DNA from 3 places in the Parabacteroides sp. CAG:2 genome. Region 2 is predicted to be linked to each of the others. Evidence: riboswitches for the same ligand, from Rfam matches in the RefSeq annotation. Region 2 holds a riboswitch; each other region holds the start of a gene.
What was found. Region 2 has a riboswitch for cobalamin ahead of QVP94_RS00045 (TonB-dependent receptor). Riboswitches for the same ligand answer to the same signal wherever they lie in the genome.
Positions count from the first base shown of each region.

Region 1: another riboswitch for cobalamin. It lies ahead of QVP94_RS11960 (ABC transporter substrate-binding protein); the one in region 2 lies ahead of QVP94_RS00045 (TonB-dependent receptor).
Region 3: another riboswitch for cobalamin. It lies ahead of QVP94_RS00660 (porin family protein); the one in region 2 lies ahead of QVP94_RS00045 (TonB-dependent receptor).

Region 1 is NZ_FR885305.1:137,118-140,405, forward strand. It holds gene QVP94_RS11955 (iron chelate uptake ABC transporter family permease subunit) at 1-569, opposite strand, end outside; gene QVP94_RS11960 (ABC transporter substrate-binding protein) at 579-1,742, opposite strand; cobalamin riboswitch at 1,806-2,004, opposite strand; gene QVP94_RS11965 (precorrin-2 C(20)-methyltransferase) at 2,071-2,775, shown strand; gene QVP94_RS11970 (hypothetical protein) at 2,824-3,288, opposite strand, start outside.
Region 2 is NZ_FR885248.1:10,444-13,731, forward strand. It holds gene QVP94_RS00040 (anaerobic ribonucleoside triphosphate reductase) at 1-1,532, opposite strand, end outside; cobalamin riboswitch at 1,795-1,997, shown strand; gene QVP94_RS00045 (TonB-dependent receptor) at 2,047-3,288, shown strand, end outside.
Region 3 is NZ_FR885254.1:3,577-6,864, reverse strand. It holds gene scpA (methylmalonyl-CoA mutase) at 1-196, shown strand, start outside; gene coaW (type II pantothenate kinase) at 326-1,180, shown strand; cobalamin riboswitch at 1,200-1,402, shown strand; gene QVP94_RS00660 (porin family protein) at 1,695-2,303, shown strand; gene priA (replication restart helicase PriA) at 2,391-3,288, shown strand, end outside.

The DNA of each region.
Region 1 (3,288 bases), on a different contig from region 2:
CAAATCACGTATGCACGGATATCCTCCTCGACGCTAAAGAATTTAAGTACACCGATCACGGCGTTTGCCACGTAACCGATCATCACACCGATAATCAACAACGTGACATTTCCTTTTACCTTTTGGGAAACATACACGATCAGCGCCATCACGGATAAGGAACCGATCACGGCCGCTATCGATAAGGCGATCTCCCCCATAAAACCAAGTTTACTCAAGGCAACGCCCCCTAAACTACCGCTTAACAACACCACGAAAGCGACACCCATGCTCGCTCCCGAACTGATACCTAAGACCGAAGGTCCGGCCAATGGATTACGGAAAACGGTTTGCATCTGTAAGCCGCTGATGGATAAGCCAGCTCCCGCTACCAACGCTGTCAATGCCTGTGGTAGTCGGGATTTCCAGATAATATTCTGCCATGTAATAGGCTCATTTCCTAAATTCCAGATAATATGCCAAACCGATTGAAGAGGAATAGAGACTGACCCCAACACCAAATTCAAAAAGATTAGAACAAAAATAGCCGTGACAATCGCCAGCATCCATAGGGTATTTGAATGTCTCATCAGTGTTCCTTATTTAAGTCGAGAATAATAGACCGACTCATGATCCGGTAATAAATCCGGATGAAAGATATGAAGCAAATCCGCTAGGACGATCTCCGGTTCTGTCGGCATACTCTCATAAAACGGCGTGTTCTTCATATTACAATAGATAATTCCTTTCTCCCGGAACGCACGGAAATCCTCATAACGAGGATCTTGCTCTTTCAATGCCTCATAGCTGAACGTTCCCGGGAAACTATTCACGATACGCCAATAATCAGCGTCGTCCGCTTGGTTATAGACCGTCTCGAAGTCTAATGTAACACCACCGGATCGCTCATCATCTTTCAAGAAATAATCAGCGCCGGCATCCTTGAAAAGTTGCGCTAAGAAGCTCTTTCCTCCTACGGCATACCAGTTTCCACCCCGTAACTCGCCACTAAAAACGATCGGACGTTTTTTAACCTTACCATCCGCCGTAAGTTCCTTTAATTCATTATACCTCTTCTCGATGGTGGCGAAACGCTCATTGCCATCTTTCTCTATCCCCAACAGCAAGCCTACGAACTTGATCCACTCGGCCTGTCCCAATGGCGTAGTCTCCTTATAACCCAAATGGGGAATCAAGGGAATACCCACGTCTTTCAGCGTCTCATAGCCTCCCCGCTTGAATGGCGATACAAGGATCAAATCAGGATTCATGCTCATGATAACCTCGTTATCGAAATTCCCCTCGATACCGATCTTAGCGGTTTTACCTTCTTTCAGGCGTTCGTTCATCTCTTTATTGAACAAATGCCGTGTACTGGTAATCCCAACGACCCTATCCAAGGCACCCAATTTAATAAAGTTCGATAATTGCAGGGAAGTCATACAGATAACGCTTCGGATAGGAAGCTCTATCACCGTATAATCAGCGGGAATCCCCGTGGGTTTCGCACCTCTTTTCACGAACGCATAATGAAACGTGGTGCTTTCCTCATTTTGAGGATCTTGGATATCAGCCAAGAGATATTGATCCGCATAGGTAAGCTTGAATCCTTGGGCGTATAAAGGCTTAACCTGCTCTTGCGAGAACGCAGATTGCTCTACGGAAGCCGTCTTCCCTATTTCTCCTTTTTCACGGATACCTGAAGTACATGATAAAGTCAATACCGATAAAAGCAAGCATCCACCCGCTATAAACTTATTCATAATCCTTGTTTAATTGACAGTTGATCATTGACAGTTACTCTCGTCCTGCTCCACGGGACAGCAACATTTATTTATGAACCGGCAGGTCTTCTGACTTACTTCCATTCAGGACGCCTTCCCGATTACAAAACCAGTGGCCAAGGTATTGTCCGAATGTTTAAAAGTTCACAGCAGCGTGGTCTGTCCGGGATTCTCACCCGGTTCCCTTTTAATCCGCCTCCCGGAAAAAGAGATAAGCGGAGCCTGTTACAGTGACAAAAGTAGTAAGAATATTTGTATACATCCACAATTTTAAGGACTTTTGCGTTTCAAATAAAAACAGATACACATGAATCATCCTATTCACTTCGTCTCATTAGGTCCCGGTGATCCGGAATTAATTACGCTGAAAGGGCTTAAAACATTACAAAAGGCTGATATTATCTATTGTCCTGCTACACAAGGCAAGCATGGAATCATATCTCGGGCGACGGATATATTGAAAGCTATTGAGGTAGACGAATCCTTGATCCATCCGTTTATTTTGCCAATGAGTAAGGAACGGACAGATGCGTTAAACGCTTATAACGAATTGTTTCTGGATGCCCAAGCTGAATATTTGAAAGGGAAACAAATCGTGATCGTCGCCGAGGGAGACGCTGGTTTTTATTCATCTATACAATATGTATACGATAAATTCGAGGAAACAGGAATCCCGGTAGATCGAATCGCAGGAATTCCGGCATTTATAGCGGCAGGTGCCTTGGCCGGGATACATATCGTAAAACAAGAGGAGCAAATTAACGTAATCCCCGGGACTGCGTCGTTCGATGAACTTTCGGCAAAAATAGAAAATGGAATGATCATCGTCATCATGAAATTACCGGGTTGCCAAGAGGCTATTCATACTTGTATCCGGCAGTATGCGGATAAGGCGGTTTTTCATTATTTCGAGAATGTAGGAACAAGAAAAGAATATTATACTACTGATATCGCCACTATACATTCCAAGGATTTCCCCTATTTCTCCCTACTGATTATCCAACCTCGCTAAAAGAAGAAGGCTGCCCGGAGAGTAACCAAACCCGGACAGCCCATCTTATTACGCTACATGCAATATATGCTTAAGCTGATCGATATGGAAACGAAGTGTATCCATATAAGGTTTCACTGAATTATGGTACATGACCGCTTTTGCGTGCATATCTTCCAACTCGCTTACTTTACGGTTCGCCTCACGCATTTTACAAGCGTTGTAGCGAATACCCGATACATGTCCTTTGATATCCTCGATCGCTTGGTTTCCCCGGTTGAAGATAGACTCTGCTTCTTCCGGAGCGTATACCGTATAGGCTTGGGCAACGTCATCCAGTAACGCCTGTTGATAAGAGCCGGCTATCGGGAGCAATTGATGGATCGCATGATGACATAAAGAATGAACCTCGTTTTGAAGCTTCTTCAATTCTACTTCCCACTTTGATTCACATACTTCATCCAATTGTTTGACTTCCGCTACGACACGACCGCTAAACAATTCCACTACCATCTTTTCCCATGCTTCTGCTAC
Region 2 (3,288 bases):
TCGTTAGGCTTCAATTTTTCCGAGCCTAACCATAAGGAAGACATCAACAACGGGAATTGCTTCGCGTAAGCGGTTTTCTGGAACTCCATACGCTCATGCAACTGACGAGCCGTAAGTTCCAGCATATGATCCAGTTTAGCGAAAAATAGGGCGATACGCTCTTCCTTGTTCTCCACTTGCATGCACTCGATAGCCAATCGTACGATATTGATCGTCGAGAAGGAGATATTACCTCGTCCGATAGAAGTCTTTGGTCCGAAACGGTTCTCGAATACACGGGTACGGCATCCCATGGTCGCTACCTCGTGGATATAGCGCTGAGGGTCGTCCGCATTCCAATCCTCGCTTTGGTTGAAGGTCGCGTCGAGATTCAAGAAGTTCGGGAAGAAGCGACGGGCGGTGACCTTGCAGGCCAATTGGTAAAGATCGTAGTTACGGTCTTCCGGCAGATAGCTTACGCCTCGTTTCTTTTTCCATATCTGGATCGGGAAGATAGCGGTCTCGCCGTTACCTACGCCTCTGTAAGTGCTTTTTAATAACTCCCGGATGATGCAACGACCTTCCGCCGAGGTGTCGGTTCCATAATTGATGGAGCTGAATACCACTTGGTTGCCGCCACGGGAATGGATCGTGTTCATATTATGGATAAAAGCCTCCATCGATTGGTGTACACGGCTTACCGTGCGGTTGATGGCATGTTGTATGACGCGTCTATCACCGCTTAATCCATCCAAGGTCTGTGTCTGGTAATCGTCGATAGGCTTATTATATAAGTGGGAGAAATCCTGTCCGTATAAATCCTCTAAGGTCTTTACTTCCTCGATAAAGCTATTACGTACGTAAGGAGCTAGGTAGAAGTCGAACGCCGGTATCGCCTGTCCGCCATGCATCTCGTTTTGGGCGGTCTCTAGAGAGATACAGCCAAGGATGCTTGCGGTTTCGATTCGTTTAGCCGGACGTGATTCGCCATGACCGGCGGAGAACCCGTATTTTAGGATGCGATCCAACGGGTGTTGTACGCAGGTCAAGCTTTTAGTCGGATAATAATCTTTATCATGAATATGGAGATAGTTGTTAGATACGGCTTCCTTGACCTCTTCGCTCAATAAATAGTCATCTACAAACGGCTTGGTGGTCTCGCTGGAGAATTTCATCATCATGCCGGCGGGTGTATCGGCGTTCATATTTGCGTTCTCACGGGTGATGTCGTTGGATTTGATATTGATAATTTCCAAGAACATATCCCGTGTTTTTGCCTTGCGGGCTACGCTTCGCTGATTTCGGTAAGCGATATATTTCTGCGCTACGTCCTTCCGGCTACTGGCCATCAATTCCAGTTCCACGGCATCTTGAATCGCCTCTACGGTCATTTGAGGTTCTCCCTTGAATGAGATATGGTCTGTGATCTGGCGAATCAGTTGCATATCTTCTCCCTTGTCTGTATGCAACATGGCTTTACGGATAGCGGTTACTATCTTCTCCTCGTTGAAGCCAACGATACGCCCGTCCCGTTTAACAACTGTCTGTATCATGATGTTGATTAATTTGTGATTGATTATGTGCGCAAAGGTATCGTATTACTCTGTATGATTTTCTTTTTGGAAAACTTTTTGCTGATTAAATTATGTTAAGGTATTAATTTGCAGTGTGTTGTAAAAAGTTTTGGAAAACTTTGTATCTTGCATGATTGCTTTTTGTTTTCCTTTTTGGCGATGTGATGTGTTATAAGCTTCTCTTTGTAAAGCTATTAAAGAACATAAGCCGGGATATATTTTTGTTTATATAAAATAATTCATACTTTTACCCCCGTTTTGGTGATGACGTAAAAACCATCCGGTTTCGTCATAAAGAGGGAATCCGGTGTGAATCCGGAGCAGTGCCCGCTACTGTAAGCTTTTGTAAAGTAGAAAACATTTCTCATACCACTGTCTGTAAAAGACGGGAAGGTCGTTCTCTACGAGGTAAGTCAGGAAACCTGCCAAGCGTTTTTATTGCTGTTTTTCTCGGGGTCAGGAAAGCGGAAATATACATAATAACAAATCGTTTATGAAAAGAAAGTGTTTGTGCGCGGCTTTAGCTGTAAGTTGTGCGATAAACGTATCATTTGCGCAGGTACGTTTACAGGGTAAGGTCGTGGATGAAAGTAATGAACCAATCCCGGGCGCGAATATCCGCGTGTCGGAATCCTTGAATGGTACAACCACGGATGCCGGCGGAAAATTTGAGCTGAACCTTCCCGATGGTAGACATCGTATTCGTGTGACTTACCTTGGCTATGAACAGGGCGTGTATCAAACGGATCACTCGGAAAAAGATGTCGTTATTAAGCTGAAAGAAAAGTATGTGAATATCGATCAAGTGGTGGTAACCGGTACCGGTTCGCATCGCCGCATGAGTAATTCCCCTATTCCCGTGAAAGTGCTTACGGGAAAAGACTTGAAAGAGGCGAGCGTAACCAATTTCCAAGATGCGATGACCAAGCTGAATCCGAGTATCGTATTTATGGAAAACGGACAGGGGGCTACGATGAATATGAACGGATTGACAGAGAAGTACGTGGTTATCTTGGAAAACGGTAAGCGTTTGGCCGGCGATGATACCTATTCCCGTATCGATATGTCTAACGTAAAGCGGGTAGAGATCTTGAACGGGGCCGCTTCCGCTTTGTATGGTAGCGACGCGATCGCCGGCGTTATCAATATCATCACGGATGATTCCCGCAATAAGGTGAACGTGACGAGCAATAGCCGTTATGGTAGCAAGAACCAATTCTTGCAGTCGGTCAACGCGGACGTGAATGTAGGGAAGTTCGGTTCATATACTTCTTATCAATATCAACGGGCCGATGGTTGGCAATTAAATCCCTATACGGAGAGTAAAGGCGAGTTGGTTCCTACCAATAAGCAAGCTTCCGAGGGATTTCACCGGAACGTGATCAACCAACGTTTCACGTACGACGCTACGGATCGTTTGTCTTTTTATGTGCGTGGTACTTTCTTCGGACGTTCCAGCGATCGTCCGATGCCGATGGATAAAGTGAATACGACCAACTATGATATGAGAAGAGAGACGTTCACTTATGGGGCGGGCGCTCAATACATGATTAATAAGAACTCTTATTTGAACGCTGATTATCTGTCGGACAATCATAGTACGTATAAGGATTTCTTTGATGGAAAGAAAAGCGGAGAGAGTGATATGACGAAACGGATTCATTACCATAACTTGAATGTCAAGGGAATCTTTCGTTTGGGCAAATATAATAAGCTTTCGGCTGGTACGGAGTTC
Region 3 (3,288 bases), on a different contig from region 2:
TAAGACGTTGGTTCCGCAGGTTATCGAGGAGTTGAAGAAACTAGGTCGTGAGGACATCATCGTTATTGCTGGAGGTGTAATCCCGGCTCAAGACTATGATTTCTTGTATAAGGCTGGCGTTGCCGCTATCTTTGGCCCGGGTACTTCCGTATCGAAGGCAGCTTGCCAGATCCTTGAGATCTTGTTAGGCGAATAAATGGAGTTTAGACCTTACGGTTTTTAAATAAAGAGAGGCTGGACAATTGATTTTGTCCGGCCTTTTTTAGTATTATATGCGGGTTTATGTACTTTTGTAGCGATTATTCAATTAAAAAGGGAAAGAATCATGGGAATCGTTATAGGTATAGATGTGGGAGGTAGCACGACCAAGATCGTCGGCGTGGAGGATAAGAAGATCAAGAACCCGATGTTCGTGAAAGCTACCGATCCGGTAACCTCTTTATTCGGGGCCTTCGGTAAATATATTTATGATAATAACATCTCGCTCTCGAATATAGAGAAAGTGATCTTGACGGGTGTAGGTAGCGCCTATATCGATCAACCTTTATATGGCTTACCAACCGCGAAGACGGATGAGTTCCTCGCAAATGGGCTAGGGGCGCAGTATAATACGGGACTGGATAGCCTGTTGGTGGTCAGCATGGGAACGGGTACCTCTTTTGTCAAGGTACAAGGCTCCACGGTCGAGCATATCGGGGGATTGGGTATCGGTGGCGGAACCATCCTCGGCTTGTCTAAGCTATTATTGAAAACGCATGACTTTCACCAAATAGCGTCTTTGGCTGAGCATGGTTCCCTGAATGATATCGACTTGCATATCCGGGATATTACGCCACATCCGCTACCCGGCCTGCCGCTGGACGTGACAGCCTCTATTTTCGGAAAAGCGGACGCGAACGCTAAGGTTGAGGATATCGCTCTCGGTATCGTTCATATGGTCTTGCAGACCATCGGGCAAGGAGCTGTTTTCGCCTCGTTAAATGGCGATATCAAGAATATCGTATTGATCGGTAACTTGACTCGCTTGCCACAATGCCCGGATATTTTCCCCCGTCTGGAGGAGATGTGCGATGTCCATTTCAAGATACCGGAGTATGCCGAGTATCGCACGGCTATCGGGGCGGCTTTATGCTATATCAGGAACCGGGAATATAAGGATATTTTTTGTGGAAAGTGTTAGGCTACATCAAAACTTTATGTATCTTTGCTACATGCTTTGTTCCCTTTCGGCAATCGCCGGATAGGGATTAAAAGGGAATCGGGTGAGAATCCCGGACAGTCCCGCTGCTGTAAGCTTCATAAACGGGTTGAGCAATACTGTTGCCACTGTTCATTCAAGTGAATGGGAAGGCGCTTAAGACCGGAAGTAAGTCAGAAGACCTGCAAGGCGTGTATATTTTCGACGGCTTCGAGGAAAGGCCGGAAGAGAACGCAAGAACCGTATCCGGTTTTTACTATTCTTTATCCAAGGTTTTCTTATCAAGTCGTCTCATGGTTTCGGATAATTATTTTGCCATAATAATTAGGGAAAGAAGCATGAATCTGACCGACGGGATGAGCTCCGTGTGTAAGATGCATGCTTTCTTTGCGTTTAAAGGACTGGGGTATTCCGTGAACACTCTATAGAGAATATTTGTTTATTATTAGAAAAGTGCGTTTATTTGCAACGAGTAATTAACAAAAGAAGTATGAATATGAAGAAAATTGTGGGACTTGTTATGGTTGCCTTGCTAGCGTTGATGGCGCTTCCGGCGAACGCTCAGCTTAAATTCGGTATCAAGGGAGGTGTGAATATATCGTCTGTTCATTTCAACTCGGACGTGTTGAAAGCGGATAACGTCACCGGCTTCCAAGTGGGTCCGATGATCGAGACGACCTTACCGTTGGTGGGTGTCGGGATCGATGCGGCAGTGTTGTATTCGCAAAAGGGTTTGGAAACGACCTCGGCTGGCGGGGTGAAGACTTCGATGAAGACGGATTATATCGATGTTCCGGTCAACTTGAAATGGAAATTCGGCTTACCGATCGTCAAGGCGTATCTGGCAGCCGGTCCGTATATCGGTTTCCGTGTAGGCGGTGATAAGTTTTGGGATATCCCGGGTTCCGTAGCGGATCAGGTGAAGGCGAAGAATTTCAGCGCAGGTCTTAACTTCGGTGCCGGCGTGGAACTGATCAGTCACTTGCAGGTGGGTTTCAATTATGGTCTGGGACTGACTGATAACTATAGTATTGAGAAGGTGAACCTCTCCGACGGTGCCGGAAAGAACCGTGGATGGTCTATCACGGCAGCGATCTTGTTCTAAATAGGTGAAAATAAAATGAGAGAGGCTGGGCTTTAGAAGTCCGGCCTTTTTTGTTATTTTTGGGCTCGTAATGAAACACCTGTTTGAATGAAATACGCGGACGTCATACTTCCCCTTCCTTTGGAGAATAGCTATACCTATCGGATACCCGAAGATCTGAAAAGCGCCGTGACTCCCGGTTGCCGGGTGATCGTGCATTTCGGGAAGAAACGATATTATACGGCCATCGTCATGGAGGTACACGACCGGGAACCGGTATCCGATTTTGAGACGAAGGAGATCTACGCTTTGCTGGATGCCACGCCGGTGCTCCGCCGTCCGCAACTCCGTTTCTGGAAATGGATATCTTCTTATTATATATGTAAGCTGGGCGACGTGTATAAGGCGGCCTTGCCTTCCGGCTTAAAGTTGGAAAGCGAGACGGCGGTTACTTATAATGAGGATTTCGAGGCCACCGCCCCCTTGCGCCCGAACGAGCAAGCGGTACTGGATGCTTTTAGCGGGGTTTTGAAATTGACGATCTCGGAGTTGGAGAAGAAGACCGGTCTTCGAAATGTTGTCCCGATCGTCTCTTCCTTGATGGTGAAAGGGGCGGTTGAGGTGAGCGAGGAGCTAAAGCGAGGATTCGTTCCCAAGACACAGGCGTTTATCCGTTTGGCCGAGGCTTACCGGGATGAGACGAAATTACAGGCGGTGTTCGAGGATTTGAAACGAGCGAAGAAGCAAGAGCTTCTGCTGGTCAGCTTCTTGGATTTAAGCCATACCTTGAATCCCGCTTTATCGAAGGAGCTTTCCAAGAAAGAGCTATTGGAACGCAGTGGTTATACCTCTGCGGTATTGGAGGGTCTGCTGAAACGGGGTATCTTGGAGAGTTACGAGAAAGAGGTGGGTCGTTTGCAAGTATCCGTCTGCCGCTTGCAAGAGCCGAATCCGCTCAGTCCGGCGCAAGAGAAAGCCTATGGAGAGATCCATGAGACTTTCAAGA